Regions from separate parts of the Streptomyces flaveolus genome, predicted to be linked through region 1. Evidence: predicted binding sites of a transcription regulator. Region 1 holds the regulator's gene; each other region holds the start of a gene.
The links. The regulator HrcA, encoded in region 1, represses chaperone genes, less so after heat shock. The targets are predictions, from matches to a motif close to TTNGCACTCNGNNNNNCNGAGTGCNAA.

Region 1 (10,328 bases):
CGTCAGATCGCCGCGCACGCAGGCGCCGTTGACGACTCGGGTGACCTTGCCGTGGACGGTGATGTCCTGCCCGTCGTCCGTCTTGCCCTCGCAGTCGACCGAGGCGACGGTGTCCTCGCCCGCCGACGCGGTGGCGCCGTCGCCCTCGAAGGAGGCGGTGCAGGTGAGCCACCGCACCCCGGCGTCCCGCCGGTCGAGTTCGCGGGTCACCGTCTGGTCGGTCGTGTACGCCACCGACGCGGAGCTGAGTCCGCCCGGGTCGCAGGCGACGAGTCCGCCGACGGCGACCACCGCGCCGACGGCCACCGGCACCACCCGCCGGCCGCCCCGCGTGCTCGGGACGCTCACGATGCTCGGGATGCGCCAAATCCGTCTCAATGCCCCCATGGAGGGCAGCCTGCCACCGGTGCGGGGCTCGCGGTAGGGCGCATACGGCCACTCCTCACTACCGTGGGCGGATGCGCAGCGGACGCCGGCTCAGAAAGCTCGTCGTGGACGGGACCACGACCTACGTGTGGTCGGTGCGTCACCGGCACAGCGTCACGGAGCCCTGCCAGGAGGTGCTCACCCTGTCCCGGGACGGGACGCGGACCCGCCTGCTGTTCCGTGGCGGCGAGGGCCGGTTCGTCCCCGACGGGTTCCTGCCCTCGGGCTGCGTGGCCGTGGGGGACGAGTCGCTCAACCTGCACGAGCCCGGTGTCGTACGGGCCTTCGCCGACGAGGCGGCCCGGCGCGGCCTGCTCGGCCGGTCCGCGGAGCTGGACGGCTGGGACCTGTTCGCGGCGGTCGCCGCCGCCCGCACGGCGGACGGCTGACCGGCGCCGTCAGGACCAGCGGCCGGTGCGCGCCAGGAGGACGGCGGTCGCCGCGGTACCCGCGGTGGAGGTGCGCAGCACGCTGCGGCCCAGGCGGTAGGGCTTGGCGCCCGCCTGCGCGAAGAGCGCCAACTCCTCGGGGGACACGCCCCCTTCGGGACCGACGACCAGCACGATGTCGCCGGCTGCGGGGAGTTCGACGGAGGCCAGCGGCTCCTCGCCGCTCTCGTGGAGCACGGCGGCGAAGGCCGCGTCGGCCAGAAGTGACGCAACCTGCTTGCTGCTCGCCGCGTCCGCGACGTCGGGGAAGCGGACCCGGCGGGACTGCTTGCCGGCCTCCCGGGCCGTCGCCCGCCACTTGCCGAGCGCCTTCAGACCGCGGTCGCCCTTCCACTGGGTGATGCAGCGGGACGCCGCCCACGGCACGATCGCGTCGACACCGACCTCGGTCATCGTCTCGACGGCCAGCTCACCGCGGTCGCCCTTGGGGAGCGCCTGGACGACGGTGACGCGGGGCTGTTCCGACGGCTCCTCGTGGACGCTCTCCAGACCGGCCACGACCAGGCGGTCCTTGCCCTCGGCCGCCTTCACCACGCCCTCGGCCCAGCGTCCGCGTCCGTCGGTGAGGACGACGTCCTCGCCGGCCCGCAGCCGCTTCACGGAGACGGCGTGCCGTCCCTCGGGGCCGTCGAGGACGTACTCACCGCCGGTCAGGTCCCCGGACCGGAGCGAGTCGACCACGAACACCGGAGCCGTCATCGGCCCGTACCTCCCGTCACGTACTGCGACAACGCTGTCCCCGCGGACGCGAGTTCGGCGGCGAGCACCTCCACCAACTGCCCCGCGGGCAGCTCCCGGGCCAGCCGGTGGCCCTGTCCCGCCCACAGCGCCATGCCCTGCGCGTCGCCCGCCTTCGCCGCGGCCTTGCGCAGCGGCGCGGTGAGGTGGTGCACCTCCGGGTAGGCGGCGGGGGCGTACGGGCCGTGCTCGCGCAGGAAGCGGTTGACCAGGCCGCGGGCGGGGCGGCCGGAGAAGGCGCGGGTCAGTTCGGTGCGGACGAACAGCGGGTTGGTCAGCGCCTGCTTGTGCAGGGCGTGCGCGCCGGACTCGGGGGTGGCGAGGAACGCGGTGCCCAGCTGGGCCGCGCTCGCGCCGGCCGCGAGCACCGCGGCGATCTGGGCGCCGCGCATGATGCCGCCGGCGGCGACGACGGGCAGGCTCACCGTCTCCCGGATCTGGGCGACCAGCGACAGCAGCCCGATCCCGGCGCCGCCGGTCTCCAGGTGGTCGCGGTGGGTGCCCTGGTGTCCGCCGGCCTCGACGCCCTGCGCGATCACCGCGTCGGCGCCGGCCTGCTCGACGGCCCGGGCCTCGTCGGCGGTGGTCGCCGTGACGAGGGTGAACGTGCCGACGCGGTGGAGCGAGTCGACGACCTCGCGGCTCGGCACGCCGAAGTGGAACGACACCACGGGCACCGGGTTGTCCAGCAGCACCGCGAGCTTGGTGTCGTAGCCGTCGTCCCGGCCGCAGTCGGGGTCGCCGAGCTCGGTCTCGTACCAGGCTGCCTCGCCGGCCAGCTGATGGGCGTAGACGCCGACGGCCGAGGGGTCGGCCGTCTCCGGCTGCGGCATGAAGAGGTTGACGCCGAACGGGCGGGCGGTCAGCCCCCGCACCTGCTTGATCTCCTGGTACATCCCGTCCGCGGTCTTGTACCCGGCGGCCAGGAATCCCAGCCCTCCCGCCTCGCAGACCGCGGCGGCGAGCTGCGGCACGGAGACGCCGCCCGCCATGGGCGCCTGCACGATCGGGTAGGGGAAGAGATCGGTCAGTGCGGAGGACATGAGCGAATGTTGCCACGTCCCCCGCACAAGTCCGAATCCGGGCTTCCGTCGGCATACGCCAGGAGCACCAGCACCCCGAGGCCCTGCCGACGGCCCATGTCAGCGCCCGTCGAACGCGTCGGTCAACGCCCGTTGAACGCGTCCTTCAGCCGCGAGAACAGACCCTGCTGACCCGGCTGGAACTGGCCCTGGGGCCGTTCCTCGCCGCGCAGCTTGGCCAGCTCGCGCAGGACGCGTTCCTGCTCGGGGTCGAGCTTGGTCGGGGTGGTGACCTCGACGTGGACGATGAGGTCGCCCCGGCCGCCGCCGCGCAGATGGGTGACGCCGCGCCCGTGCAGCGGGATCGACTGGCCGGACTGGGTGCCCGGGCGGATGTCGACCTCCTCCATGCCGTCGAGGGTCTCCAGCGGCACCTTCGTGCCGAGGGCCGCCGCCGTCATCGGGATGGTGACCGTGCAGTGCAGGTCGTCGCCGCGGCGCTGGAAGGTCGAGTGCGGCAGCTCGTGGATCTCGACGTACAGGTCGCCGGCGGGGCCGCCGCCGGGGCCGACCTCGCCCTCGCCCGCGAGCTGGATCCGCGTGCCGTTGTCCACACCGGCCGGGATCTTCACGGTCAGGGTGCGCCGGGAGCGGACCCGGCCGTCGCCCGCGCACTCGGGGCACGGGGTCGGGACGACGGTGCCGAAGCCCTGGCACTGGGGGCAGGGCCGGGAGGTCATGACCTGGCCCAGGAAGGACCGGGTGACCTGCGACACCTCACCGCGGCCGCGGCACATGTCACACGTCTGGGCCGTGGTGCCGGGGGCCGCGCCCTCGCCGTTGCAGGTGTTGCAGACGACCGCCGTGTCGACCTGGATGTCCTTGGTCGTACCGAACGCGGCCTCGTCCAGCTCGACCTCGATACGGATCATCGCGTCCTGGCCCCGGCGCGTGCGCGAGCGCGGACCGCGCTGCGACGCCGTACCGAAGAACGCGTCCATGATGTCCGAGAAGTTCCCGAAGCCACCCGCGCCGAAGCCGCCCGCGCCGCCGCCGGCGGCCTGCGAGAGCGGGTCGCCGCCGAGGTCGTAGACCTGCTTCTTCTGCGGGTCCGACAGCACCTCGTAGGCGGCGTTGATCTCCTTGAACCGCTCCTGGGTCTTCGGATCGGGGTTGACGTCCGGGTGCAGCTCGCGGGCGAGCCTCCGGAACGCCTTCTTGATCTCGTCCTGGGACGCGTCGCGGCGTACGCCGAGTACGGCGTAGTAGTCCGTGGCCACCTACGACTCCGCCAGGATCTGTCCGACGTACCGTGCCACTGCGCGTACCGCTCCCATCGTTCCCGGGTAGTCCATGCGGGTCGGTCCGACCACGCCGAGCTTGGCAACCGCCTCGCCGCCCGAACCGTAGCCCACCGACACGACGGACGTGGAGTTGAGTCCTTCGTGGGCGTTCTCATGACCGATACGGACGGTCACGCCCGGATCCTTCGCCTCGCCGAGCAGCTTGAGGAGCACGACCTGCTCCTCGAGGGCCTCCAGGACGGGCCGGATCATGAGGGGGAAGTCGTGCCCGAAGCGGGTGAGATTGGCGGTGCCGCCGATCATCAGCCGCTCCTCGTTCTCCTCGACCAGTGTCTCCAGCAGAGTGGAGAGCACGGTGGAGACCGTACCGCGGTCCTCGGCCTCGAAGGCCTCCGGCAGATCCTCGACCAGGCTCGGGACGTCCGAGAACCGGCGCCCCGCGACCCGGCTGTTGAGCCGCGCGCGCAGATCCGCGAGGGACGCCTCGCCGAAGGGCGCCGGGCAGTCGACCATGCGCTGCTCGACCCGCCCGGTGTCCGTGATCAGCACGAGCATCAGGCGCGCGGGCGCCAGGGAGAGCAACTCCACGTGCCGCACGGTCGAGCGGGTCAGCGAGGGGTACTGCACGACGGCGACCTGCCGGGTCAGCTGCGCGAGCAGCCGCACCGTGCGGGCCACCACGTCGTCGAGGTCGACGGCGCCCTCCAGGAAGTTCTGGATGGCACGCCGCTCGGGCGCGGTCATCGGCTTGACGCCGGCCAGCTTGTCGACGAAGAGCCGGTAGCCCTTGTCGGTCGGGATCCGCCCGGCGCTGGTGTGCGGCTGGGCGATGAAGCCCTCGTCCTCCAGGGCCGCCATGTCGTTGCGCACGGTGGCCGGGGAGACGCCGAGGTTGTGCCGCTCGGTGAGGGCCTTGGAGCCGACGGGCTCCTCGGTGCCGACGTAGTCCTGGACGATCGCGCGCAGCACCTTCAGCCTGCGTTCACTGAGCATCGCGCACACCTCCAGAAGCCGTCCGCCCGGTGTTCTCCCTGGCACTCTGCGTGTGCGAGTGCCAGACTTCCCCGGCCCAGTGTACGGCCGCCGGGTACGCCCCCGGCAAGGCCGGGGCGCCACCGTCGTGCCCGGGAGCCGTCCCGGCGCTAGCGTCGCCGGTGTGACGGTGACTTGGGAAGACCTGGGATGGGAGCGGCTGGCGGCCGGGGTGGGGCGGTGCCGCCTGCCGGTGTGGGACTGCACGGCGGGGCTGGTCGTCGGCGCGGACACGGCGCTGTTGGTCGACGCCGGGTCGAGCCTCGGTGAAGGGGCGCGGTTGCGCGTGGCGGCGCAGGAACTGGCCGGGCACCGTGTGACGCATCTCGCGCTGACCCACCCGCACTTCGACCACGTCCTCGGCGCCCCGGCGTTCGCGGGCGCGGAGGTGTTCGGGGCGGTGGGCACGGCCGCGCTGCTGGCGAGCGGCCGGGAGGCGCTGCGGGCGGACGCGGTGGCCCACGGCCTGGACGTCCGGCTCGCGGAGGAGGCCGTGGACGCCCTCGTCGCGGTGCGCCACGAGGTGTGCGGCGAGTGGACGCTCGACCTGGGCGGCGGCCGGCAGGTGCTGCTGGCCAACGTGGGCCCGGGGCACACCGGCCACGACCTCGCGGTACTGGTGCCGGGCGACCCGGAGACCGTGTTCTGCGGGGACCTGGTCGAGGAGTCGGGCGAGCCGCAGGCCGGCCCCGACGCCGTGCCGTCCCACTGGCCGGCCGCCCTCGACCGGCTGCTCGACCTGGGAGGCGAGGACGCGCTGTACGTTCCCGGCCACGGCGCGGTGGTGGACGCGGCGTTCGTCCGGGCCCAACGGGACGCGCTGGCCGCCCGCTTCGGCGTGTCGCGCTGATCACGGCCGGCGTATTCCTCGTATCGTCGGCAGAATGCGCCAGTACTCCGCCGATCTGACCCCGCCGTGGAAGAAGCCGCAGCCGGTGCCCGAGGTACCGGCCGACCCCGGTCTGGTGGTCGAGGAGCCCGGCACCGGCTTCTGCGGCGCGGTGATCCGCTGCGAGGCGGGCACGGTGACGCTGGAGGACCGCTTCGGCAAGCACCGGGTGTTCCCGATGGAGCCGCGCGGTTTCCTGCTGGAGGGGCGGGTGGTGACCCTGGTGAAGCCCGCCGCGGGACCGGCGCGTCCCACCCGCACGGCATCCGGCTCCGTGGCCGTCCCGGGCGCACGCGCGCGCGTGGCCCGCGCCGGGCGCATCTACGTCGAGGGGCGGCACGACGCCGAGCTGGTCGAGAAGGTGTGGGGCGACGACCTGCGCATCGAGGGCGTGGTCGTGGAGTACCTGGAGGGCGTCGACGACCTGCCCTCCATCGTCGCCGACTTCGCGCCGGGCGCGGACGCGCGGCTGGGTGTCCTGGTGGACCACCTGGTGCCGGGGTCGAAGGAGTGGCGGATCGCGGAGGCGGTGACGAGCGAGCACGCGCTGGTCGTGGGTCACCCGTACATCGACATCTGGGAGGCGGTGAAGCCGTCGTCCGTGGGGATCGCCGGCTGGCCGCGGGTGCCGCGCGGCCAGGACTGGAAGACAGGGGTGTGCCGGGCGCTCGGCTGGCCGGAGAACACGGGCGCCGCCTGGCAGCACATCCTGGGCCGGGTGCGGTCGTACAAGGACCTGCAGCCGGAGCTGCTGGGCCGGGTGGAGGAACTGATCGACTTCGTGACGACGTGAGCCTCGTCCTCGAATGCCGGAGGGGCTGATCTCAGCCCGTCCGGCGTTGGAGAACGAGGCCGCCCAGGCCGAAGCGGGGGGGCTGGGGGGCGCAGCCCCCGGAGGCCGGGAACGGGAAGGGGCGGCGGCGGCGAGAAAAAGGCCTGGTCAGTCCACCAGGTCCCGCACGACCGCATCCGCCAGCAACCGCCCGCGCAGCGTGAGCACGGCCCGCCCCTCCCCGTACGGCCCCTCCTGGAGCAACCCGTCCGACAGGGCCCGGCGAGACGCGGCGAGACCCTCCTCACGAAGGAGCGACAACGGCACCCCCTCCCGGAGCCGCAACTCCAGCAGAACACGCTCCACCCGCCGGTCCTCGTCCGTCAGCACCTCCCGCCCCGCTCCCGGCGACTTCCCCGCCGCCAGCGCCCCCGCGTACGCCCCCGGATGCTTCACGTTCCACCACCGCACCCCGCCCACGTGCGAGTGCGCCCCCGGACCGGCCCCCCACCAGTCGGCCCCCCGCCAGTACAGCTCGTTGTGCAGGCACCGCCCCGCGTCGGAGGTGGCCCAGTTCGACACCTCGTACCAGTCGAAGCCCGCCGCGGACAGCGTCTCCTCGGCGATCAGGTACCGGTCGGCGTGCACGTCGTCGTCGGTCATCGGGACCTCGCCGCGCCGGATGCGCCGGGCGAGCTGCGTGCCCTCCTCCACGATCAGCGCGTACGCGGAGACGTGGTCGGGTCCGGCGCCGAGCGCCGCGTCCAGCGAGGCCCGCCAGTCGTCGTCGGACTCCCCCGGCGTGCCGTAGATCAGGTCGAGGTTGACGTGCTCGAAGCCGGCCGCGCGGGCCTCGGCGACGCACGCCTCGGGGCGGCCCGGGGTGTGGGTGCGGTCCAGCACCTTCAGGACGTGCTGCCGCGCGCTCTGCATGCCGAAGGAGATCCGGTTGAAGCCGCCCTCGCGGAGGGTGGCGAGGTACGCCGGGTCGACCGACTCCGGATTGGCCTCGGTCGTCACCTCCGCGTCCGCCGCGAGGCCGAACTCGTCGCGGATCGCGTGCAGCATGCGTACCAGGTCACCGGCGGCCAGCAGGGTGGGTGTACCGCCGCCGACGAAGACCGTGCGGACCTCGCGGGGGTCGTCGCCGAGCACCTTGCGGGCGAGGCGGACCTCGTCGACGAGTGTCTCGGCGTAGTTGTCGCGGGAGGCGAGGACGCCGCCGGTGCCGCGCAGCTCGGTCGCGGTGTAGGTGTTGAAGTCGCAGTAGCCGCAGCGGGTCGCGCAGTACGGGACGTGCAGGTAGAAGCCGAGGGGGCGGTCGGCGGCCCCGGTGAGCGCGGACGCGGGCAGGGCACCGTCGGCGGGGACGGGCTCGCCGTCGGGGAGTGCGGAGGGCATGCGTTCCATTGTCCCGTACCGCCGCGGTTACTCCGCCTGGAGCACCAGCAGGGCGAGGTCGTCCTCCGGGGGACGGGCCCCGAACTCGTGCACCAGCCGCCGGATGCGCTCGGCGACCAGCCCGGCGTCCAGCCCCGCGCACCCGGCGAGTGCCGCCGCGAGCCCGTCGCCGTCGTCGAACTGGCGGGAGCCGCTGCGCCGCTCGGTGACGCCGTCCGTGACGCACAGCAGGGTCTCGCCGGACCGCAGCTCGAAGGTCTCGCTGGTGTACGTCGCGTCCTCCAGGACGCCGAGGAGGGTCCCCGGCTCGGCGACCGTGCGGACGGCGCCGTCGGGAGAGAGCAGCAGCGGCAGCGGGTGTCCGGCGGAGGCGAGGGTGCAGCGGACGACGCCGTCGCCGACCGGGACGAGTTCGCCGTAGAGCAGGGACAGGAAGCGGGTCTGCGGTCCGTCGCCCGGGGCAACCGGACGGCCGCCGACGGCGACCAGGGCGCGGGCGGCGGCGTCCGCGGCCTCGATGGCGTCGTCGAGGAGCAACTGGTTGAGGCGGTCGAGGACGTCGGGGACGCCGTACCCCTCGCGGGCCAGCAGCCGCAGCCAGGGCCGGGCGAGCCCGATGACGACGGCGGCCTCGGGGCCCTTGCCCTGGACGTCGCCGACGGTGAAGCACCAGCGGCCGTCACCGGCCGGGAAGAGGTCGTAGAAGTCGCCGCTGGGGCCGCCCTTGTCACACGGTTCGTAGACGAGGGCGCTGCGCACTCCCGGGATCTCGGCGACGGCGCCGGGCAGCAGGCCGCGCTGGAGGACGGCGCTGATGGTGGCCTGGCGGGCGTACTGGCGGGCGGCGCCGATGGCGAGCGCCACCCGGCGGCTGAGGTCCTCGACCAGGCCGCTGATCTCGTCGGGGAAGCGGGGGGTGCCGGCCCGCCCGATGACCAGGGTGCCCAGCGGCCGGCCGCCGGCGACCAGGCGGTAGGCGAGCGCGGCGCCGTGCGCGCCGTGCGGACCGAGGGCGTCGCCCGGCCAGGGATGCGCGACGGGACCGGAACGCCACGGGTCGCGGGAGCGGGGCGGGTCCTTCTCCAGGGCGAGCCACAGGTCGTCGACGTGGCTCTCGCTGCTGTGCCAGACGCGGGCCAGCCGCGCTCCCACGGCCGCCCCGGTGTCGTCGCCCCAGCCTCCCCGGCCCAGGGACTCGTCGTCGAGCCACACGGCGCACCAGTCGGCGAGGCGCGGCACGATCAGCTGGCCGGTGAGGGAGGCGACCAGGTCCTCATCGAGCTGTCCGGCCAGCAGGTCGGAGGCCTCGGCGAGGAAGGACAGGGCGCCGCGGCCCAGCCACTCCCGGTCGTGGACACCGCGCCGTCCGGGTTCTGCCGTGCCGTCTCCCCAGTCGGGCCACTGCGGGCGGTCCGGCCCGTCCACGCCGTCCGGCCCGTCCGCCGCGCACTCGGTGCCCGCCGGGCCGGCGCAGCCGTCCGGGGACTCGGTGCTCCGCGCGCCCCGCTCCCCGGTGTACGCCTCGATCCGTTCGGCGGCCTCGTCGCCCGCCGCGGTCAGGCGCGCCCACACGGTCTTGGTGCCCGGCCGGTAGGTGATGCCCCAGGCCTCCGAGAGCGCGGCGACGAGCCGCAGACCGCGCCCGTACTCGGGGGTCTCGTCCGGCGTCTCGCGGTCGCCGCCCCTCGGCGCACGGGTGGGGTGGTGGTCGGTGGCCTCGACGACGAGCGTGCCCGTCTCCTCCAGCCGGAGGCCCACCTCGACGTCGGTCCCGGCGTGCACGACGGCGTTGGTGACCAGCTCGCTGACGACCACCAGCGCGTCGGCGGCGAGGTGGCCGGTCAGCTGCTGCGCCCCGGGCAGGCCGAGCGCGGCCCAGTCGGCGAGCGTGGCCCGCACCATCGCACGGGCCGCGCCCGCCGCGAGGGAGCTGCCGAGCAGGGTCATGTGCGCCCGCGCGCACTCCCGGGCGGACACCTCGGCGGAGGGCGCGGACGCCCCGCTGACACAGGAGACGGTCTCCCGTTGCGTCGGAATGGCCCCCATGGACGGCTCCCCGGGCAGTTCGTGCGAATACTTCGCAGTCGTTGCCGACAGAGTGACAGACCGGCCCCGCCCGGATGCGTGGAGTTACCGAAGTGGGCCGCCATGGGTGAGAACCGTGCTAGGCGAACGCTCGAACACGGCCGGAAGACGGACATGTTCGAGCGTCGGCCGTACGCACCGCGCCGTCCGGGCGCTACGCCTCGCGCGAGCCCTCGTACATCTCCTCGATCAGGTGCTTGTACTCGCGCT
Region 2 (10,328 bases), on a different contig from region 1:
CGTGCAGGATGATCGGGCCGCCCTCCGTCTCCTTCAGCGCGGCGACCTCGTCGAGCGAGCGCAGGATCGCGGTCTCGCCCCAGCCGGACACCAGGTCGCCGTCGGTGAGGGTGGTGGAGACGACGTACTTCGGCATCACCTTGTAGTCGGCGAAGTCCTCCATGTCCGGCCAGACCGCGCTGAACGCCTCGTAGCTGACCCGGCCGAGCAGCATCGCGCCGGCCTCCTTCTGCTCCCGTCCCTTGATCTCGTACGCCTCGGGGAGGAACTCCAGGTCCTTGAAGGTCCAGCCCGCGTTCCGGTAACCGGGCTCGCCGCCGGGCGCCTCCACGACTCCGTCGAGCGAGACGAAGGCGGTGCTGATCAGGGTGCGCATCTGGGGTCTCCTGGGTTGGCTCGTGGTTCCGGTGGCTCATGATCCCGCTGTAACGCGGTGCCTTCTCCCTCTTCGACCCCGGCGCTCGCGAAAACTCATCGGTCGCCGCCCCGGCCGGCGGCCGAGCGGGTCACCCCGAGGCCCGAGACGACGACGATGAGGCCCGCCAGACCGTGGGCGGCCCAGAGACCACCGGTCAGGCGGTCGTCCGCCGCCCGCTCCTCCTGGGCCTTCCTCTGCTGGTCGTACGTCCGGGTGCCGGCCGAGCGGCCGTCCGTGAAGTCGTAGAGGTCGCACGTCTCCCCCGGCTTCATGGGGCCGGACCGCTCGGCGTCGCCGTACTCCACGATGATGCCGTCGCAGCGCGGGGTGCCGTCCGCGGTCGCCGCCCGGCACAGGAAGTACGCGCCGACGGCCACGGGCACCAGGAACAGGCCCAGCAGCGCGCCGCGGACCCTCACACCCCCGCGCCCAGCAGGGGCAGCGCGGCGAACTCGTGGCCCTCCCACAGCCGCCGCGAGGTCTCCTCCGGGTACGGCACGACGGCCGGCTCGGCGTCCAGGACCTGCACCAGGCGCCGACCGGTGTCGTACGCGGGCCAGCCGGGGTCGCCGGTGCGGGCGAACGCCGTCCAGGAGGCACGGAAGCGGGCGGAGAGGGCCAGCGCCTCCGGGGACGGTTCCGCACCGGCGAACAGCAGCACGCCCATGTCGGCGTCGAAGGTGCCGAACAGCAGCGGGAGGTCCAGCGCGTGGCAGGCGCCGAGGGCCCCGCCGTTGCCCGGGGCCGGCCAGGTCAGCTCGTAGACGTACGACCGGCCGCCGCCCGCGAGGTGGGCCTCGGCCAGGCGCAGCGACGGCATGGCGAACAGCCAGTCGGTCTGGACGCGTTCGTACAGCTCGCCGGGGGACGCGTCGGGGAAGGCGGCGCGGTAGCTCCGCTCGCCGTCGGGGCCGGGGGCGAACATCCGCAGGGCCGAGGCGGCGCGCTCGTCGGTGATCCGGTCCGAGGTCCCGGCCATGGAGCTGAACAGGCGGAACTCGTCGCGGTTGTGCCCGACGATCAGGTCGATGTCCCGGGAGGCCCCGGACGCCAGCGCCTGCCACGGCGTGACCGGCAGGACCTCGCCGTCCACGACCGGCGAGTAGGGGGTGACCGTGGGCGCGGCCCGGCCCCAGCGGTCCACGTGCTGGAGCATCTTGGCGGCCAGCGTCTGTCCGGCCGCGACCAGCCGGTCCGGCGCCACCGCCGACAGGTCGGCGACGGTCGGCCGCAGGCCCGCCTCGGCGGCGAGCGCGCCGGCGACGTCCCGGGCGAGCGCGTCGGAGAAGAAGGTGCCCGGCACGCTCTGGGCGATGGCCCGGCGGAACAGCCCGGCCGCGCGCGGCATGGCCAGCAGCGCGGCGAGGGAACCGGCGCCCGCCGACTCGCCGAAGACGGTGACCTGGTCCGGGTCGCCGCCGAACGCGGCGATGTTGTCCCGCACCCACTCCAGCGCGGCGACCTGGTCGAGCAGGCCCCGGTTGGCGGGCGCCCCCTCGATGTGGGCGAAGCCCTCCATGCCGACGCGGTAGTTGAAGGTGACGACGACGAGGTCGCCGTCCTCGGCCAGGCGGCGGGCATCGTAGCCGGGGCTGCCGGCGTGGCCGAGCTTGTAGGCGCCGCCGTAGATCCACACCATCACGGGACGGTGGGCGGCCGGGTCCGGCTCGGGCGTCCAGACGTTGACCGTCAGCCAGTCGTCGCCCTCCGGCGCGCCCGGTGCGCCCGGTGCGCCGGCCTGTCCCACGAGTCCCAGGTCCTGCGGGGGCGGCGGCCCGAACGCGAACGCGTCGCGTATGCCGTCCCAGGGCCGGGCCGGGCGCGGTGCGGCGAACCGGGCATCCCCCACCGGCGGCTCGGCGAACGGGATGCCGCGGAAGACGGTGAGAGCGTCCTCCCGCCGTCCCCGCACCGCACCGGTGGCGGTGCGCACCACGGACTCCTGGGCCTCGGGGTTCGTCATCGATCACTCCCTGACTGGTCGCCGCCGGCCGTACGTGCGGCAGTAGTTGGTGATCCCACGGACCCTATGCCGCGGTGCGCGACGGGAGCGGCCCGGGGTTCAGCTCAGGGACTTCAGCGCCGCCGCGTCGAACGGCGTCAGCTCGTCGAAGCGGCCGTCCAGGACCTTCCGGGCCCACTGCGGGTCCTGGAGCAGGGCGCGGCCGACGGCGACGAGGTCGAACTCGTCGCGCTCCATGCGGTCCAGGAGGTCGTCGAGGCTGCCGAGCCCGGCGCCCTCGCCCTGGAACGCCTTGCCGAACTCGCCGTCGAGGCCGACGGAGCCGACGGTGATGGCGGTCTTGCCGGTGAGCTTCTTGGTCCAGCCGGCGAGGTTGAGGTCGGAGTCGTCGAACTCGGGACGCCAGTAGCGGCGGGTGGAGGCGTGGAAGGCGTCGACGCCGGCCGAGGCGAGCGGGGCGAGGATCGCCTCCAGCTCCTCGGGGGTCTCGGCGAGGCGGGCGTCGTAGGCGTCCTGCTTCCACTGGGAGTAGCGGAAGATCACGGGGAACTCGGCCGAGACCGTCTCCCGCACGGCGGCCACGATCTCCGCGGCGAACCTGGTGCGGGCCACGGGGTCGCCGCCGTAGGCGTCGGTGCGGCGGTTGGTGCCGGCCCACAGGAACTGGTCGAGGAGGTAGCCGTGGGCGCCGTGGATCTCCACGCCGTCGAAGCCGATGCGCTCGGCGGCGGCGGCGGCCTCGGCGAAGGCGCCGATGACGTCGTCCAGGTCGCGCTGGGTCATGACCTTGCCGGTGACCTCGTCCTCGCCGATGCGCAGGCCCGAGGGGCCGACGGCGGGGGCGTCGGGGAACGGCTGGTCGCCCTGCTTGCGCACCATGCCGATGTGCCACAGCTGCGGCACGATCGTGCCGCCCGCCGCGTGCACGGCGTCGGCGACCTTCGCCCATCCGGCGAGCTGCTCGTCACCGTGGAAGCGCGGCACGCGGTCGCTCTGCCCGGCGGAGTCGTGCCCGACGTACGTCCCCTCGGTGACGATCAGGCCGACACCGGCGGCGGCGCGGCGCGCGTAGTACGAGACGACGTCCTCGCCGGGGATGCCGCCCGGGGAGAACATGCGGGTCATCGGCGCCATCGCGATGCGGTTCGGCACGGTCAGGCCGTTGATGACGGCCGGGCGGGCGAGGATCTGCGCGGCGCGCGAGGCGGCTTCGGAGGCGGTGACGGTCACGGGGGAACTCCTCAGGAGGTACCGGTCAGTATGTGCATGCGCATGGATGCCTGCACCCGTGCAACCGGCATGCCCGCCACCGTCATTCCGGCCGTCCGCCATCCGTGACCCGGCTCACACCCGCCCGCGGCCCCCGCGGGCCGCGACGCGCCCGAGGGCGGCACCCCCGGCCTTGGCCAGGAGTGCCGCCCTCGGTACGTGAAGGACGGTCGATCAACCGGAACCGGTCGATCAGAAGTCCATGTCACCGCCCGGCATGCCGCCCGGAGCGGCCGCGGCGGCCTTCTCCGGCTTGTCGGCGATGACGGCCTCGGTGGTGAGGAACAGCGCGGCGATGGAGGCGGCGTTCTGCAGCGCGGAACGGGTCACCTTCGCCGGGTCGATGATGCCCTCGGCGATCATGTCGACGTACTCGCCGGTCGCGGCGTTCAGGCCGTGGCCGACGGTCAGGTTGCGGACCTTCTCCACGACGACACCGCCCTCGAGACCACCGTTGACGGCGATCTGCTTCAGCGGGGCCTCCAGGGCGAGCTTCACGGCGTTGGCGCCGGTCGCCTCGTCACCCGTCAGCTCCAGCTTCTCGAAGACCTGGGAGGCCTGGAGCAGGGCCACGCCACCACCGGCGACGATGCCCTCCTCGACGGCCGCCTTCGCGTTGCGGACGGCGTCCTCGATGCGGTGCTTGCGCTCCTTGAGCTCGACCTCGGTGGCGGCACCGGCCTTGATGACGGCCACGCCGCCGGCCAGCTTCGCCAGGCGCTCCTGGAGCTTCTCGCGGTCGTAATCCGAGTCGCTGTTCTCGATCTCGGCGCGGATCTGGTTGACCCGGCCCTGGACCTGCTCGGCGGAGCCGGCGCCGTCCACGATCGTGGTCTCGTCCTTGGTGATGACGACCTTGCGCGCCTTGCCCAGCAGGTCGAGCGAGGCGTTCTCCAGCTTGAGACCGACCTCCTCGGAGATGACCTCGCCGCCCGTGAGGATGGCGATGTCGCCGAGCATGGCCTTGCGGCGGTCGCCGAAGCCCGGGGCCTTGACGGCGACGGACTTGAAGGTGCCGCGGATCTTGTTGACGACCAGGGTCGACAGGGCCTCGCCCTCGACGTCCTCGGCGATGATCAGCAGCGGCTTGCCCGACTGCATGACCTTCTCCAGGAGCGGCAGCAGGTCCTTGACGTTGCCGATCTTGGAGTTGGCGATGAGGATGTACGGGTCGTCGAGCGACGCCTCCATACGCTCCATGTCGGTGGCGAAGTACGCCGAGATGTAGCCCTTGTCGAAGCGCATACCCTCGGTGAGCTCCAGCTCCAGACCGAAGGTCTGGGACTCCTCGACGGTGATGACGCCTTCCTTGCCGACCTTGTCCATGGCCTCGGCGATGAGCTCGCCGATCTGGGTGTCGGCGGCGGAGATGGAGGCCGTGGAGGCGATCTGCTCCTTGGTCTCGACGTCCTTGGCCTGCTCGAGCAGGGCGGCGGAGACGGCCTCGACGGCCTTCTCGATACCGCGCTTCAGCGCCATCGGGTTGGCACCGGCGGCCACGTTGCGCAGACCCTCGCGCACCAGGGCCTGGGCGAGAACGGTCGCGGTGGTCGTACCGTCACCGGCGACGTCGTCCGTCTTCTTGGCGACTTCCTTGACCAGCTCGGCGCCGATCTTCTCGTACGGGTCCTCGAGCTCGATCTCCTTGGCGATGGAGACACCGTCGTTGGTGATCGTGGGCGCGCCCCACTTCTTCTCGAGGACGACGTTGCGGCCCTTGGGGCCGAGCGTCACCTTGACGGCGTCCGCGAGCTGGTTCATGCCGCGCTCGAGGCCGCGCCGCGCCTCCTCGTCGAACGCGATGATCTTGGCCATGTGAAGTGGTCCCTCCAGGACTGGGGGTGATTCCTTCGGACCGCGCCCGCGCCCGCGACGGACGGCTCGCCGGCCTCGTGGGTTCCTTCCCCACCCGGCCTGCGGGCCTCACCGACCCGGTCCTTCGTTGTCACTCTCACCTTCAGAGTGCTAACGCCAATGATTAGCACTCGCCCCTGTCGAGTGCAAGCGCCTCTCGGGGATCGAGCCGGTCGCTCAGCCGCCCGCGAACACCGGCGGGCCCCGGTCCCGGGCAGGCCGAAGGGCCCGTACCCCAGGGGGTACGGGCCCTTCGGAGAAGACCGTTGGCTTGCGCCGGCCGCACGTCTCAGGCGCTGAGGCGAACCATGTCGGCCTGCGGGCCCTTCTGACCCTGCGAGATCTCGAACTCGACCCGCTGGCCTTCTTCGAGGGTGCGGTAGCCGTCCATCTGAATCGCGCTGTAGTGGACGAAAACATCCGCACCACCGTCGACCGCGATGAAGCCGTACCCCTTCTCCGCGTTGAACCACTTGACGGTGCCCTGAGCCATGCCTAACTCCCCTATTACTGGCCCTTGCACAGATCCGCACTTCGCGGATCCGGGTCAGACCTCACCCCCCAATGGGTGGGGGCGTGCGCCGGAACGCGTCGACCGCGGCTGAATGTATCTGTCCAACTGCCGTCTGCAACAGGTCAATCGGACGAGAAATCTGGACGTAGCCGGTCCGGAATGTGGCGAGAATTCGCCTGAATTCGGGTCAAGTCGGGCTACACAAAGCGAACAAAAGCCGCGAAATACGCCCACACTTTGGCTACATCTTGTCGGGCCTGCGGCGGGAATTCCGGAGCACCGTCTCGGTGATCGGGAGCGCGTTCCCCAACTCTACCGCGCTCAATCACATGGAATTGCCCCCTCCGCTTCTCTGACGGAGGGGGCAATTCCATGAACTCTGCGTAACACGGTCACCGGAGGCGACCGGGCGGGCGGATCAGCCGCCGGCGACCGCCGGGATGATGGACACGCCGGCACCGTCCGGCGTCGCCGTCTCCAGGCCCTGCTCGAAGCGGACGTCGTCGTCGTTGACGTAGACGTTGACGAAGCGGCGCAGCTTGCCCTGGTCGTCCAGGACGCGGGCGGCGATGCCGGTGTGGTTCTTCTCCAGGTCCGTGATGACCTCGGAGAGGGTCGCGCCCTCGGCGGCGACCTCGGCCTTCCCGCCGGTGTAGGTGCGCAGGATGGTGGGGATGCGAACGGTCACGCTCATGCGAGGCCAGCCTCTCGGAAGGAGTCCAGGTTGGGGCGGATCGTCGCGGTCAGGCCGGTGCCGGCCACCGCGTCGAGGGTCTTGAGGCCGTCGCCCGTGTTGAGGACGACCGTCGTGAGGGACGGGTCCAGGACGCCGTTCTCGATCAGCTTCTTCGTGACGCCGACCGTCACACCGCCGGCGGTCTCGGCGAAGATGCCCTCCGTGCGGGCGAGCAGCTTGATCGCGTCGACGACCTGCTCGTCGTTCACGTCCTCCACCGCGCCGCCGGTGCGGCGGGCGATGTCGAGGACGTAGGGGCCGTCGGCCGGGTTGCCGATCGCGAGGGACTTGGCGATGGTGTTCGGCTTCTGGGGGCGGACGACGTCGTGCCCGGCCTTGTAGGCGGTGGACACCGGCGAGCAGCCCTCGGCCTGCGCGCCGAAGATCTTGTAGGGCTTGTCCTCGACCAGCCCGAGCTTGATCAGCTCCTGCAGACCCTTGTCGATCTTCGTGAGCTGGGAGCCGGACGCGATCGGGACGACGAGCTGGTCGGGCAGCTGCCAGCCGAGCTGTTCGCAGATCTCGTACGCGAGGGTCTTGGAGCCCTCGGCGTAGTACGGCCGCAGGTTGACGTTGACGAAGCCCCAGCCCTCGCCGGCCGGGTCGCCGATCAGCTCGGAGCAGAAGCGGTTCACGTCGTCGTAATTGCCCTCGATGCCGACGAGTTCACCGCCGTAGACGGCGGCCATGACGACCTTGCCCTGCTCCAGGTCGTGCGGGATGAACACGCAGGAGCGGAAGCCGGCCCGGGCGGCGGCGGCGCCGACGGCGCCGGCGAGATTGCCGGTGGAGGAGCAGGACAGGGTGGTGAAGCCGAACGCGCGGGCGGCCTCCAGCGCCTGGGCGACGACGCGGTCCTTGAAGGAGTGCGTCGGGTTGCCGGAGTCGTCCTTGACGTACAGACCGCCGGTGACGCCGAGCTCGCGGGCCAGGTTCTCGGCCTTGACCAGCTTGGTCCAGCCCGGGTTGATGTTCGGCTTGGTCGCGACGTCGGCCGGGACGGGCAGCAGGGGCGCGTAGCGCCAGATGTTCGCGGGGCCCGCTTCGATCCGCTTGCGCAGTTCCTCGGTGTCGTAGGCCGAGAAGTCGTAGGCGATCTCCAGCGGGCCGAAACACTCCTCGCAGGCGAAGACCGGGCCGAGGGGCACACGGTGACCGCATTCGCGGCAGGAGAGCGCCGCGGCGGGGCCCAGGTCCACGGGGGAGGCGGGGGAAGCGGTGGTGTCGGTGCTGCTTGCGACAGTCTGCACAGCCATGTGAGGCGAGGCCCTTTCTCCTCATCTTCCTCACGACGCATCTCGCCGTGAGACGGATTTGGCACCTTCCCTAGCCGGGAGCCTCGCGCTGCGATCGACAGTGATCTGCGAGAACCGACTGGAGGGTTGCCGGGGCTTCATCGGGCCGTATCCCTCTGCCCCTCTGGATGAGCGGTATGTGGTTGTTTTGCACTGGTTCACACGGCGACCCCGGCATGCGCCGGTCATCCGCGTTGTTCAAGACTGTAACCGAAGGCCAGGACGGTTGAGATAGTCGTCCGTACCGCGAGATGGATCACAAAGGAGCCCACCGACCGTGCTGGAAGAAGTCGAGCGCTGGCTTGGCACACGCTCCTGGTCCGTGGCAGACCGCACGCTTCCCCAGATCATGGCCGCCAAGCGCGCCACGGGCCAGTCGGTCAGCGTGGTGCTGCCCGCGCTCGACGAGGAGGCGACCGTCGGCGACATCGTCGCGGTGATCCGCCGGGAGCTGATGCGGCGGGTGCCGCTCGTCGACGAGCTCGTGGTCGTCGACTCCGGGTCGACCGACCGCACGGCGGCGGTGGCCGCGGCGGCGGGGGCGCGTGTCGTCCCTCGCGACGAGATACTCCCCCGCATCCCGGCCGTGCCCGGCAAGGGCGAGGTGCTCTGGCGCTCGCTGCTGGTCACCGGCGGGGACATCGTCTGCTTCGTCGACGCCGACCTGCGCGAGTTCTCCGCCGACTTCGTCTCCGGCATCGTGGGCCCGCTGCTCACCGACCCGGAGGTCCACCTCGTCAAGGCCATGTACGACCGCCCGCTCGACGCCGCCCCGGGCGAGGGCGGCCGGGTCACCGAGCTGATGGCCCGCCCGCTGCTCAACCTGCACTGGCCGCGGCTGGCGGGCTTCGTCCAGCCGCTCGGCGGCGAGTACGCGGCCCGCCGCTCGCTCCTCGAACAGCTCCCCTTCCCCGTCGGCTACGGGGTGGAGCTGGGCATGCTCGTCGACTCGCTGCACCTGGTGGGCCTGGACGCGCTCGCCCAGGTGGACGTCGGCGTCCGCCGGCACCGTCACCAGGACGGCCGGGCGCTGGGCCGCATGTCCGCAGCGATCTACCGCACCGCCCAGCTCCGGCTGGCCCGCGGCCATCTGCTCCGGCCGGCCCTCACCCAGTTCGAGCGGGGCGCCGGCGGCTTCGAGCCGCGCACCTACGCCGTCGACACCGAGGAACGGCCCCCGATGACGGAGATCGCGGAGTACGCGTCCCGCCGGGTGGCCTGAGCGTCACGTGACCGAATCGCTGCCGAGGTGACGCGCGGGCACGTTTGAGGATTTGGGGGCCGGGCTAGGTTGAGGCGTATGGCTTCAAGCTTCGGTGCTGCTCAGGTGCTGGTCGCCTCCAATCGGGGGCCCGTCTCGTACGAGGTGCGGGAGGACGGTTCGCTGCATGCCAAACGGGGCGGTGGCGGACTGGTCTCCGGGTTGTCGGCCATCGGGCCGGACGCGGACGCCTTGTGGGTGTGCTCCGCACTGAGCGACGGCGACCGCGAGGCGGTGCGGCGCGGAGTGGGCGAGGACGGCGTACGGATGCTGGACGTGCCGGCCGGCGTGCACGCGGACGCGTACAACGGGATCGCCAACTCGGTGCTGTGGTTCGTGCACCACATGCTGTACCAGACGCCCCTGGAGCCCGTCTTCGACGCGGAGTTCCGGCGGCAATGGGCGTCCTACGAGGCGTTCAACCGGGCGTTCGCCGAGGCGCTGGCCGAGGAGGCCGCCGAGGGGGCGGTCGCGATCGTGCAGGACTACCACCTGACACTGGTGCCGGGCATGCTGCGCGAGCTGCGGCCCGACCTGCGGATCGGTCACTTCTCGCACACGCCGTGGGCGCCGGTCGACTACTTCCGGATGCTGCCGGACGACATCGCCGAGCAGGTGCTGCGCGGGATGCTGGGCGCCGACCGGCTCGGGTTCCTCACCCGGCGGTGGGCCGACGCGTTCACCGCCTGCTGCGACGCGCTGGTGGGCGGGCTCGGCGGCACGGAGATCGGCGTCCACGGGCTGGGGGCCGACGCGGACTTCCTGCGGAAGCGGTCGCACGAGGCCGACGTCGACGAACGGATGGCGGCGCTGCGCGACGAGATCGGCGAGGGGCGCCGGACGATCGTCCGGGTGGACCGGACCGAGCTGTCCAAGAACATCGTGCGGGGCATGCTCGCGTACCGGCGGCTGCTCGCCGACCGGCCCGAGTGGCGCGAGCGGGTCGTGCACGTCGCCTTCGCCTACCCGTCGCGGCAGGACCTCGCCGTGTACCGGGAGTACACGGCCGAGGTGCAGC
Region 3 (10,328 bases), on a different contig from region 1:
CGTCGACATCGACGGCGCGCTCGGCGACGACCGCCCCGCCCGGCCCCTCACGGCCCCCTCCGCCTCCGCCTCCGAGCCCGCGCCGCCCACCGGAGCCCTGAACCTCCTGGTCCTCGGCTCGGACTCGCGCGGCGGCGAGGAGAACCAGGAGCTGGGCGGCGGCGACAGCGAGGGCGCCCGCTCCGACACGGCGATGGTCGTCCACCTCGACGCCGGCCGGACCTCCGCCACCGTCGTCAGCATCCCGCGCGACACGCTCGTCACCCGCCCCTCCTGCCCGCTGCCGTCCGGCGGCACGACCCGGGAGGCCGAGGGCGCGATGTTCAACACCGCGTACGCCCTGGGCGGGCCGGTCTGCGCGGTCAAGACCGTCGAGTCGCTCACCGGCGTCCGCATGGACCACTACATCGAGATCGACTTCTCCGGCTTCGCCGAGCTGGTCGACGCGCTCGGCGGCGTCACCGTCACCACGGACGTGGACATCGACGACGACAAGAGCCACCTCCACCTGGACGCCGGCACCCACCACCTCGACGGCACCCAGGCCCTCGGACTGGCCCGCACCCGGTACGGACTGGCCGGCGGCAGCGACCTCGCCCGCATAGAGCTCCAGCAGAAGCTGGTCAAGGCGCTGCTGGAGCAGATCTCCGACGCCGGCCTGCTCACCGACCCCGCCCGGCTGTACCGGGTCGCCGACGCGGTCACCGGCAGCCTCACCACCGACACCGGCCTGGACTCGCTGGGCGAGCTGACGAACCTCGGCCGCAGCATCGGGGGCCTGTCGGCGGACGCCGTACGGACGGTGACGATGCCGGTCGTACCGGCCCCGTGGGACACCAACCGGGTGGTGGCCCGGGAACCGGACGCCCGGAAGCTGTGGGAATCCCTGCGCTGAACACCGCCTGACCTGCGCATATGTGCGCGGGGATGCGGACCCGGTGGCGGGCCGGAAAAAATCCTCGGGAAAAGTCGGGGCCCCTGTCGATCCACGGCCCTCCCGTTCGACGTACGGGTGAGAGGCCGGGAGCGACCCGGTCCCGGTCACCGACCCGAGGAGTCACCATGCCCCGTTACCTGTCGCTCGTCCGCATCGACGAGAACAACGCCCCCGCCGAAGGCCCCAGCCCCGAGCTGATGCGTCGCATGGGGGAGCTGATGGAGGAGATGACGAAGGCCGGCGTCCTGCTGGACACCGCCGGGCTGACCCCCACCGCCCAGGGCACCCGGGTCCACTACGAGGCCGGACAGCTGTCCGTCACCGACGGCCCCTTCACCGAGTCCAAGGAGGTCGTCGGCGGCTACGCGCTGATCCAGGCCAAGGACATGGCCGAGGCGATCGAGTGGACCAAGCGCTTCCTGAAGGTCCACGAGGAGCACTGGACGGTGACCTGCGAGGTGCGCGAGATCATGGAGGGCTGACTTCCGCTTTGTCCCGGGTGCGCGAGGGTGTTGCATGTGGGCTGTGAAGCCACAGCCCACCGCCGCCCCGCGCGACACCGCCGCCTCCGCCCGGACCGCGGAGGCGATCGAGACGGTCTTCCGGCTGGAGTCCCCCCGCGTGATCGCCGGCGTCGCCCGCGTCGTCCGGGACGTCGGCATAGCCGAGGAGATCGCGCAGGACGCACTGGTCGCGGCCCTGGAGCAGTGGCCCCGCGACGGGGTGCCCGACAACCCGGGCGCCTGGCTGACGACCACCGCCCGGCGCCGCGCCGTCGACCTGGTCCGGCGCCGGGAGACCTATGCCCGCAAGCTGGCGGAGATCGGCCGGGACCTGCCCGTCGCCGCGCCGCCCGAGGAGCCCGCCGACCCGGACGGCATCGACGACGACCTGCTGCGGCTCGTCTTCACGGCCTGCCACCCGGTGCTGTCCGCCGAGGCCCGCATCGCGCTGACCCTGCGCCTGCTCGGCGGCCTGACCACCGCCGAGATCGCCCGCGCCGTCCTGGCACCGGAACCGACGGTCGCGCAGCGCATCGTGCGGGCCAAACGGACGCTGGCGGCACGCAACGTCGCCTTCGAGGTGCCGTACGGGCCGGAGCGGGCGGCCCGGCTCGGCTCGGTCCTGGAGGTCATCTACCTGATCTTCAACGAGGGCTACGCGGCCACCGCCGGCGACGACTGGCTGCGGCCCGGCCTGTGCGAGGACGCGCTGCGCCTGGCCCGTGTGCTGTCCGCCCTGATGCCGAAGGAACCCGAGGTCCACGGGCTGACCGCCCTGCTCGAGTTCCAGGCGTCCCGCACCGCCGCCCGCACCGGCCCCGACGGCGCGCCCGTCCTGCTGAAGGACCAGAACCGCCGCCGCTGGAACCGCATGCTCATCGCCCGCGGCATCACCGCCCTCGACCGGGCGAACGCCCACGCCGCCGGCGCCCCGGGCCCGTACGCCCTCCAGGCCGCCATCGCCGCGTGCCACGCCCACGCGTACACCTACGAGGAGACCGACTGGGCGCGCATCGCCACGCTGTACGGCCTGCTCGCGGCCCGCGCCCCGTCCCCGGTCGTCGAACTCAACCGCGCGGTCGCCGTGTCGATGGCCGAGGGCCCGGCCCCGGCGCTCGCCCTCGTGGACGCCCTCGCCGCCGAGCCCGCGCTGCGCGGCTACCACCTGCTGCCCAGCGTCCGCGGCGACCTCCTGCTGCGTCTGGGCCGTACGGCCGAGGCCCGGGCGGAGTTCGAACGGGCCGCGTCCCTGGCCCGCAACGAACGCGAACGCGAACTGCTGACGCGCCGTGCGGGGGAGTGCGGCTGAGACGCGGTGGCCCGGCGGACCCGCCGCAGGCGCGGGCCCGGCACGGGGGCGTCCCCGCTCCGGCGGACCCGCGCTGATCAGGTGCCGTTCACGTCGCGCGGCCTGCTCCGCCGGAGGCCGTACGCACCGGATGCCCGATCAGCATCGTCGGCGCCCCCGCGACCCGGGTCAGGAACACCGTGGCGGCGTTCGGCCCCTGGGGTTTGACCTTGCGCCGCAGCTCTTCCGGCTCGACCGCCGAGCCGCGCTTCTTCACCGTCAGCGTGCCGACCCGACGCTCCCGCAGCAGCGCCTTCAGCTTCTTGACGTTGAACGGCATCCGGTCGGTGATCTCGTACGCCGTGGCGTACGGCGTCGGCACCAGCTCGTCCGCGGTGACGTAGGCGATGGTCGCGTCGAGCAGCCCGCCGCCGACCTGTTCGGCGACCTCGGCGACCAGATGGGCCCGGATGACGGCGCCGTCGGGCTCGTACAGGTACCGGCCGGGCGTGCGGACCTCCGGGTCGGGCAGGCCGGTGCCGAGCAGGGTGCGGGGCCCCGGCAGCAGCGTCGCCCGGACCGCCCCCGGCGCGGTGCCGAACCACAGCACCGCCTCCTTCACGTCCCCGCCGTCCGAGATCCACTCGGCCTCGGCGTCGTCCGGCACCGCCTCGTGCGGAATGCCGGGCGCCACCTTCAGCGCGGCGGCGCGGGACGCCCCACGGGCGGCCTCCACGGCCCAGGACAGCGGCGGCGAGTACGCCTCGGGGTCGAAGATCCGCCCGCCCGTCGCCCGGCCACCACCCCTCACCGACGTGCTTCGCGCGGCTCCTCCCGATCGCCCGCCGCGCCGCGCCGGGTCGGCGAACACGGCGTCGTACCCGGCCGTGTCCACCTCGGTGACGTCCGCCTCGCGGACCTCGATCAGTTCGCCCAGCCCCAGCGCCTCGGCGTTGGCGCGGGCCGCCCCGGCCGTCGCCGGGTCGCGGTCGACGGCCAGGACCCGGATGCCCGCGCGGGCCAGCGCGATCGCGTCGCCGCCGATCCCGCAGCACAGGTCGGCGACGGAGGTGATGCCCAGCTCCTTGAAGCGTCCTGCCCGGTACGCCGCCACGCTCGCCCGGGTCGACTGCTCGACGCCGTTCGGGGTGAAGAACATCTGCCCGGCGTCCTCGGCCCCGAACTTCGCCACCGCCCGCTGCCGCAGCCGCGCCTGACCGAGCGCCGCCGACACCAGGTCGGCCGGGTGGTCGCGGCGCAGCCGGGTGGCGACGGCCAACTCCCGCGCGGGGTCGGTGTCGCGGACCTCGTCGAGCAGGGCGCGGCCTTCGGGGGTGAGCAGGGAGAGGAGGGCATCGAGGTCGTTCACCGGCCCATTGTGGGCCAGTCGGTGGATGGTGCGCCTCCGGCGCGGTGTCGGGCGCGGGCGAAGGGCCCGGGGCTGCGAGGATCCGGCACCATGCGAGTAGTAGTACAAAATGACAAAAGCCGGGCACGCGGAGTGGTCCGGGCGGCCTCCAGGACGCCTTCGGGTGCCCGGGTGCGCGGCGGCCTCGCCGTGCTCCTCGCCGCCGCCCTCGCCTCCGCCTGCGCGCAGCACACCCCCGAGGTGCGGGGCGCCCCCGGCCAGCAGCCCGTCGAGGCGCCCCCGGCTCCCGCGCGCGACGGCCTCGCGCCCGAGCTGCGCGCGGCACAGGCCGCCCGGGTCGCCGCCGCCAAGCGCTGGAACCTGAAGGAGGTCCCGCTGACGGCCCCGCCGCCCCCGGTGAGGAAACCGGAGATCACGGCGCGCGAGGGCTTCGAGGTGCACGGGCAGGAGGACCTCCCGCCGGTCTTCACCACCGTCCCCACCGAGGAGAGGATCCTCTTCCTCACCATCGACGACGGCACCGAGAAGGACCCGGCGTTCCTGCGCATGATGAGCGAGCTGAAGATCCCGTACACGGTCTTCCTCACCGACGACGAGATCAAGGACGACTACGGCTACTTCGAGAAGATGCAGGCCCGCGGCGTCACCATCAACAGCCACACCCTGAGCCACCCGTACCTCCCGGGGCTCTCCTACGCGCAGCAGGAGCACGAGATCTGCGGCATGCAGGAGGTGATCGAGAAGCGCTACGGCAAGCGCCCCGCCCTCTTCCGCCCGCCCTTCGGCAACTACAACCGGGACACCCTGCGCGCCGCGAAGTCCTGCGGCATCAAGTACGCCCCGATCTGGAACGAGGAGGTCTACGTCGACCACTGGGAGTACCGCGAGGGGGACCAGGACCTCCACCCGGGCGACATCGTCCTCACCCACTTCCGGGGCCCCGAGGAGTGGGGCGGCACGATGACGGACCTGGCCCGCCGCTTCCTGGACCGGGTCACCGCCGAGGGATACGCGGTGGCCCGGCTGGAGGACTACCTGTGAGGCGGGGGCGGTTCCGGACGGCCGGGGCCGCCCTGGCCGCCGTACTGCTCACCGGCTGCGCCCAGTTCGCCGGCCCCGCCGGACACCCCACGGCCGGCCAGCCGGCCCGCGCGGGCGGGCGGGCCGCCCCCGCACCCCCGGTCCTGGACCACGTCCGCACCACCGACAGGGTCGTCTTCCTCACCTACGACGACGGCGCCGACCGGGACCCCCGCCTCACCGCCCTGATCCGCGAACGGCGGCTCCCGGTCACCCTGTTCCTGACCGACACCGTGGCCGGACCGGCTTACGGCCACTTCGCCCGGCTGCGCTCGGTCGGCGCGAGCCTGCAGAACCACACCCTCGACCACCGCTCCCTGCGCGGCCTGCCCTACGCGGGCCAGCGCGCCGAGATCTGCGGCCAGCAGGCCAAGCTCCACTCCCGCTTCGGCGTCCACCCGCGTCTCTTCCGCCCGCCCTACGGCCGGTACGACCCGACGACCCTGCGCGCCGCCGCCGACTGCGGCGTCACGGCCGTGGTCCTGTGGCGGGCCACGCTGACCCCCGACGGCCCCCTGACCTACACCCGCGGTGATCCCCGCCTGCACCCGGGCGACATCGTCTCGGTCACGGCCCCGGCCCGCACGGAGGAACTGCTCCAGCAGATCGAGGAACGGGACCTGCGGGTGGGCCGCCTGGAGGACTACCTCGGCCGATCCGGCCCGTCCGGCCGATCCGGCGCGGTCGGCTGATCCGGCCCGTCCGGCGTCTGAGGACGAGGCCGTCCAGGCCGAAGCGGGGGTCTGGGGGCGGCAGCCCCAGGACCGCCCACACCCACGCCGGGTGCGCCACAAGACCGGCGTTCGGCCGGGAAATTCCGCCGACGCGCCGCAGGCATTGGCACTCCGCTTGACCGAGTGCTAATCGCGGTCATAGTCTCAGGTCTGGCACTCCCCCCTGGAGAGTGCCAACAAAGCGACGGGCAGGTCCGGCACCCGCGACGACGGATCGACCTGGTCGCCACCTCAGACAGTTAACCCCGTGAGATCTCCGAAGGGGGAGGTCGGATCGTGACGACCGCCAGCTCCAAGGTTGCCATCAAGCCGCTCGAGGACCGCATTGTGGTCCAGCCGCTCGACGCCGAGCAGACCACGGCTTCGGGCCTGGTCATTCCGGACACCGCCAAGGAGAAGCCCCAGGAGGGCGTCGTCCTGGCCGTGGGCCCGGGCCGCTTCGAGGACGGCAACCGTCTTCCGCTCGACGTCACCGTCGGCGACGTCGTGCTCTACAGCAAGTACGGCGGCACCGAGGTGAAGTACAACGGCGAGGAGTACCTCGTCCTCTCGGCTCGCGACGTGCTCGCGATCGTCGAGAAGTAATTCACCGAAGCACCTTGCTTTCCAGCTGCGCCCCTGGCTCCCGCGACCATAAAAAGCCGGGCGTCGGGGGCGCAGTGCCGTATAACCCCAAGATTTCCGGAAGAGGGCTCACGCTCCCATGGCGAAGATCCTGAAGTTCGACGAGGACGCCCGTCGCGCCCTCGAGCGCGGCGTCAACAAGCTTGCCGACACGGTGAAGGTGACGATCGGCCCCAAGGGCCGCAACGTCGTCATCGACAAGAAGTTCGGCGCTCCGACCATCACCAACGACGGTGTCACGATCGCCCGCGAGGTCGAGATCGAGGACCCGTACGAGAACCTCGGCGCCCAGCTGGTGAAGGAGGTGGCGACCAAGACCAACGACATCGCGGGTGACGGCACCACCACCGCCACCGTCCTGGCCCAGGCCCTGGTCCGCGAGGGTCTGAAGAACGTCGCCGCGGGTGCCTCCCCGGCGCTGCTGAAGAAGGGCATCGACGCGGCCGTCAAGGCCGTCTCCGAGGACCTCCTCGCGACCGCCCGCCCGATCGACGAGAAGTCCGACATCGCCGCCGTGGCCGCGCTGTCCGCCCAGGACCAGCAGGTCGGCGAGCTCATCGCCGAGGCCATGGACAAGGTCGGCAAGGACGGTGTCATCACCGTCGAGGAGTCCAACACCTTCGGTCTGGAGCTGGACTTCACCGAGGGCATGGCCTTCGACAAGGGCTACCTGTCGCCGTACTTCGTGACGGACCAGGAGCGCATGGAGGCGGTTTTGGAGGACCCCTACATCCTCATCAACCAGGGCAAGATCTCCTCCATCGCGGACCTGCTGCCGCTGCTGGAGAAGGTCATCCAGGCGGGTGCCTCCAAGCCGCTGCTGATCATCGCCGAGGACCTCGAGGGCGAGGCGCTCTCCACCCTCGTCGTGAACAAGATCCGCGGCACCTTCAACGCCGTCGCGGTGAAGGCCCCGGGCTTCGGCGACCGCCGCAAGGCGATGCTCCAGGACATGGCCGTCCTCACCGGCGCCACCGTCATCTCCGAGGAGGTCGGCCTCAAGCTCGACCAGGTCGGCCTGGACGTGCTCGGCACCGCCCGCCGCATCACGGTCACCAAGGACGACACCACGATCGTCGACGGTGCCGGCAAGCGTGACGAGGTCGAGGGCCGCATCGCCCAGATCAAGGCCGAGATCGAGAACACGGACTCCGACTGGGACCGCGAGAAGCTCCAGGAGCGCCTCGCGAAGCTGGCCGGCGGCGTGTGCGTGATCAAGGTCGGCGCCGCCACCGAGGTGGAGCTGAAGGAGCGCAAGCACCGTCTGGAGGACGCCATCTCCGCGACCCGCGCCGCGGTCGAGGAGGGCATCGTCTCCGGTGGTGGCTCCGCCCTGGTCCACGCCGTCAAGGTCCTCGAGGGCAACCTCGGCAAGACCGGCGACGAGGCCACCGGTGTGTCGGTCGTCCGCAAGGCCGCCGTCGAGCCGCTGCGCTGGATCGCCGAGAACGCCGGCCTCGAGGGCTACGTCATCGTCTCCAAGGTGGCGGAGCTCGAGAAGGGCAACGGCTACAACGCCGCGACCGGCGAGTACGGCGACCTGGTCAAGGCCGGCGTCATCGACCCGGTCAAGGTCACCCGCTCCGCCCTGGAGAACGCCGCCTCCATCGCCTCCCTCCTCCTGACGACCGAGACCCTGGTCGTCGAGAAGAAGGAAGAGGAAGAGCCGGCCGCCGCGGGCCACGGCCACGGCCACGCCCACTGAGCGCTGCGCTGAGCTGAACGGTGCCCAGTCCCCTGCGGGGGGCTGGGCACCGTTTCGTCGGCGGCGGTGCCGGACACGCGTCTGCCCCGTCGGGTTCTGTGCCGGGTGCGGCGCCGTTGCGGCTGATCGCGCAGTTCCCCGCGCCCCTTCGGGCGCTTCGCTCCGCTACTGCGGCCCGTACTTCCGTCCCGTCCGGGACGAGATCCCGCCCAGCATCCCCCGCGGCACCAGCTTCGCCGCGCCCATCAGGGCCTTGTAGCGCGGGTCGGGGATCGACAGGGACTTGCCGCGGGAGAGGTCGGCGAGCGCCGCCGCGACCAGTTTGTCGGCGTCCAGCCACATCCAGTTCGGGATGTTGTCCGTGCCCATGCCGGCCCGCTCGTGGAACTCCGTGCGCACGAAGCCGGGGCACAGCGCCATCAGGCGCACGCCGCTGCCGGCCAGGTCCTTCGCCACGCCCTGCGTGAACTGCACGACCCACGCCTTGGACGCGCCGTAGGTGCCGCGCGGGACGAAGGCCGCGACCGAGGCCACGTTGACGACGCCGCCGCGGCCCCGCGCCCGCATCGCCTCCGTGGCCGCCGCGGTCAGCCGCAGCACCGCCTCGCAGTGCACCTTGAGCATCGTCAGCTCGTCGGCCATGGAGACCTCGAGGAAACGGCCCTTGTTGCCGAAGCCGGCGTTGTTGATCAGCAGGTCGACGGCGTTCCTGCGGTCGTCCAGCCGGGCGGCCACCGCCTCGATGCCCGCGTCCGTCGCCAGGTCGGCCGTCAGTACCTCGGCCTCGATGCCGTGCCGGTCGTGCAGTTCCGTCGCCTGCTCGCGCAGCCGCTTGGTGTCGCGGGCCACCAGCACCAGGTCGTGCCCGTCGGCCGCCAGCCGTCGCGCGAACGCGGCGCCGATGCCCGCCGTCGATCCCGTAATCAATGCCGTTGTCATGGCGCAAGGTTATGGGTCCGGACCGCGCAGGTCCGTTTCGCTCACCAGGACTGCGGTTCGTGAAGGACGAGTGAAGGCAGTCCTGGTGAGGCCCGGTCAGGCCCGCTGCGCGGCCAGGTACTTCCGCGCCGCCGCCAGAGCCTCCGAGTGCAGGGCGTCGCCGGCCGCGAGCAGCCGGGGCAGCAGCTCCCGCTCCGTCGTCACCGCACGGAACTGGAGCGCCACCGTCACCTCGTGGGCGGGGCGGTGCACGATCGCCACCGGGTCGCCCGCCCGTATCTCACCGGGCTCGATCACCCGCAGGTACGCACCCGGCGCTCCCTTGGCCGTGAAGCGCTTCACCCACCGTTCCTCACCCAGATGGCCCTGGAAGGTCCGGCAGGGGATGCGGCCGCTGGTGACCTCCAGGAGCAGATCGGGGCCGACGCGCCAGCGCTCGCCGATCAGAGCGCCGGAGACGTCCACGCCCGCCGTGGTGAGGTTCTCGCCGAACACGCCGTGCGGCAGCGGGCGGCCCAGCTCGCGCTCCCAGTCGTCCATGTCCTCGCGCGCCACGGCGTAGACGGCCTGGTCCACGCCTCCGTGATGGCGGGTGTCGCACACCGCGTCCCCGGCGAGCCCGCTCGCGCCGGTCCCCTTCGGCCCGGGCGCCGTCACCCGGACGGGCCCGTCGGCCGGCTGCTTGTCGATGCCGGTGACGCCGTCGGGCTGGTCGGTGTACGGCACGGCCTTCGGACGGCCCAGGTTGACTGACAGAAGCTTCATGACGGCACGGTAGGACAGCCCGTTCAAAGCGTCGACGCATTATTCGGCGTTCGGTCAAAGGGTCGCTTATCCTCGGCGGTGTGATCGAGGCCCGTCATCTCCGCGTGCTGCGCGCCGTGGCATCCACCGGTTCCTTCTCCGCCGCGGGGCGGGAGCTGGGCTGCACCCAGCCCGCCGTCAGCCAGCAGATGAAGGCCCTGGAGGCCTCCGTCGGCACGCCCCTGCTCGTCCGCACCGGCCGCGAGATGCGCCTGACCCAGGCCGGTGAGGCGCTGGTGCGGCACGCCGCCGGGATCCTCGCCGGGCTGACCGCGGCCGAGGAGGAGGTCGCCGCCATCGCGGGTCTGCGGGCCGGGCGGGTCCGCCTCGTCTCCTTCCCGAGCG

Region 2: a site for HrcA is predicted at 5,593-5,619, ahead of groL (chaperonin GroEL). Genes of this name have one in related genera too.
Region 3: a site for HrcA is predicted at 6,015-6,041, ahead of groES (co-chaperone GroES). Genes of this name have one in related genera too.

The regions. Positions count from the first base shown of each region.
Region 1 is NZ_JBIWKU010000001.1:627,553-637,880, forward strand. It holds gene ACIRG6_RS02845 (hypothetical protein) at 1-387, opposite strand, end outside; gene ACIRG6_RS02850 (hypothetical protein) at 459-815, shown strand; gene ACIRG6_RS02855 (16S rRNA (uracil(1498)-N(3))-methyltransferase) at 825-1,574, opposite strand; gene ACIRG6_RS02860 (nitronate monooxygenase) at 1,571-2,656, opposite strand; gene dnaJ (molecular chaperone DnaJ) at 2,779-3,915, opposite strand; gene hrcA (heat-inducible transcriptional repressor HrcA) at 3,916-4,932, opposite strand; gene ACIRG6_RS02875 (MBL fold metallo-hydrolase) at 5,096-5,821, shown strand; gene ACIRG6_RS02880 (DUF3097 domain-containing protein) at 5,856-6,653, shown strand; gene hemW (radical SAM family heme chaperone HemW) at 6,801-8,033, opposite strand; gene ACIRG6_RS02890 (SpoIIE family protein phosphatase) at 8,061-10,079, opposite strand; gene ACIRG6_RS02895 (AMP-dependent synthetase/ligase) at 10,273-10,328, opposite strand, start outside.
Region 2 is NZ_JBIWKU010000006.1:393,367-403,694, forward strand. It holds gene ACIRG6_RS20830 (dihydrofolate reductase family protein) at 1-376, opposite strand, end outside; gene ACIRG6_RS20835 (hypothetical protein) at 472-837, opposite strand; gene ACIRG6_RS20840 (carboxylesterase/lipase family protein) at 834-2,381, opposite strand; gene ACIRG6_RS20845 (NADH:flavin oxidoreductase) at 2,481-3,611, opposite strand; gene groL (chaperonin GroEL) at 3,843-5,465, opposite strand; gene ACIRG6_RS20855 (cold-shock protein) at 5,794-5,997, opposite strand; gene ACIRG6_RS20860 (MoaD/ThiS family protein) at 6,437-6,712, opposite strand; gene thrC (threonine synthase) at 6,709-8,010, opposite strand; SAM riboswitch class I at 8,029-8,184, opposite strand; gene ACIRG6_RS20870 (glucosyl-3-phosphoglycerate synthase) at 8,327-9,271, shown strand; gene ACIRG6_RS20875 (alpha,alpha-trehalose-phosphate synthase (UDP-forming)) at 9,350-10,328, shown strand, end outside.
Region 3 is NZ_JBIWKU010000003.1:673,656-683,983, reverse strand. It holds gene ACIRG6_RS12605 (LCP family protein) at 1-895, shown strand, start outside; gene ACIRG6_RS12600 (YciI family protein) at 1,063-1,419, shown strand; gene ACIRG6_RS12595 (RNA polymerase sigma factor) at 1,454-2,749, shown strand; gene ACIRG6_RS12590 (THUMP-like domain-containing protein) at 2,838-4,097, opposite strand; gene ACIRG6_RS12585 (polysaccharide deacetylase family protein) at 4,188-5,138, shown strand; gene ACIRG6_RS12580 (polysaccharide deacetylase family protein) at 5,135-5,869, shown strand; gene groES (co-chaperone GroES) at 6,188-6,496, shown strand; gene groL (chaperonin GroEL) at 6,615-8,240, shown strand; gene ACIRG6_RS12565 (SDR family NAD(P)-dependent oxidoreductase) at 8,406-9,179, opposite strand; gene ACIRG6_RS12560 (MOSC domain-containing protein) at 9,276-9,944, opposite strand; gene ACIRG6_RS12555 (LysR family transcriptional regulator) at 10,025-10,328, shown strand, end outside.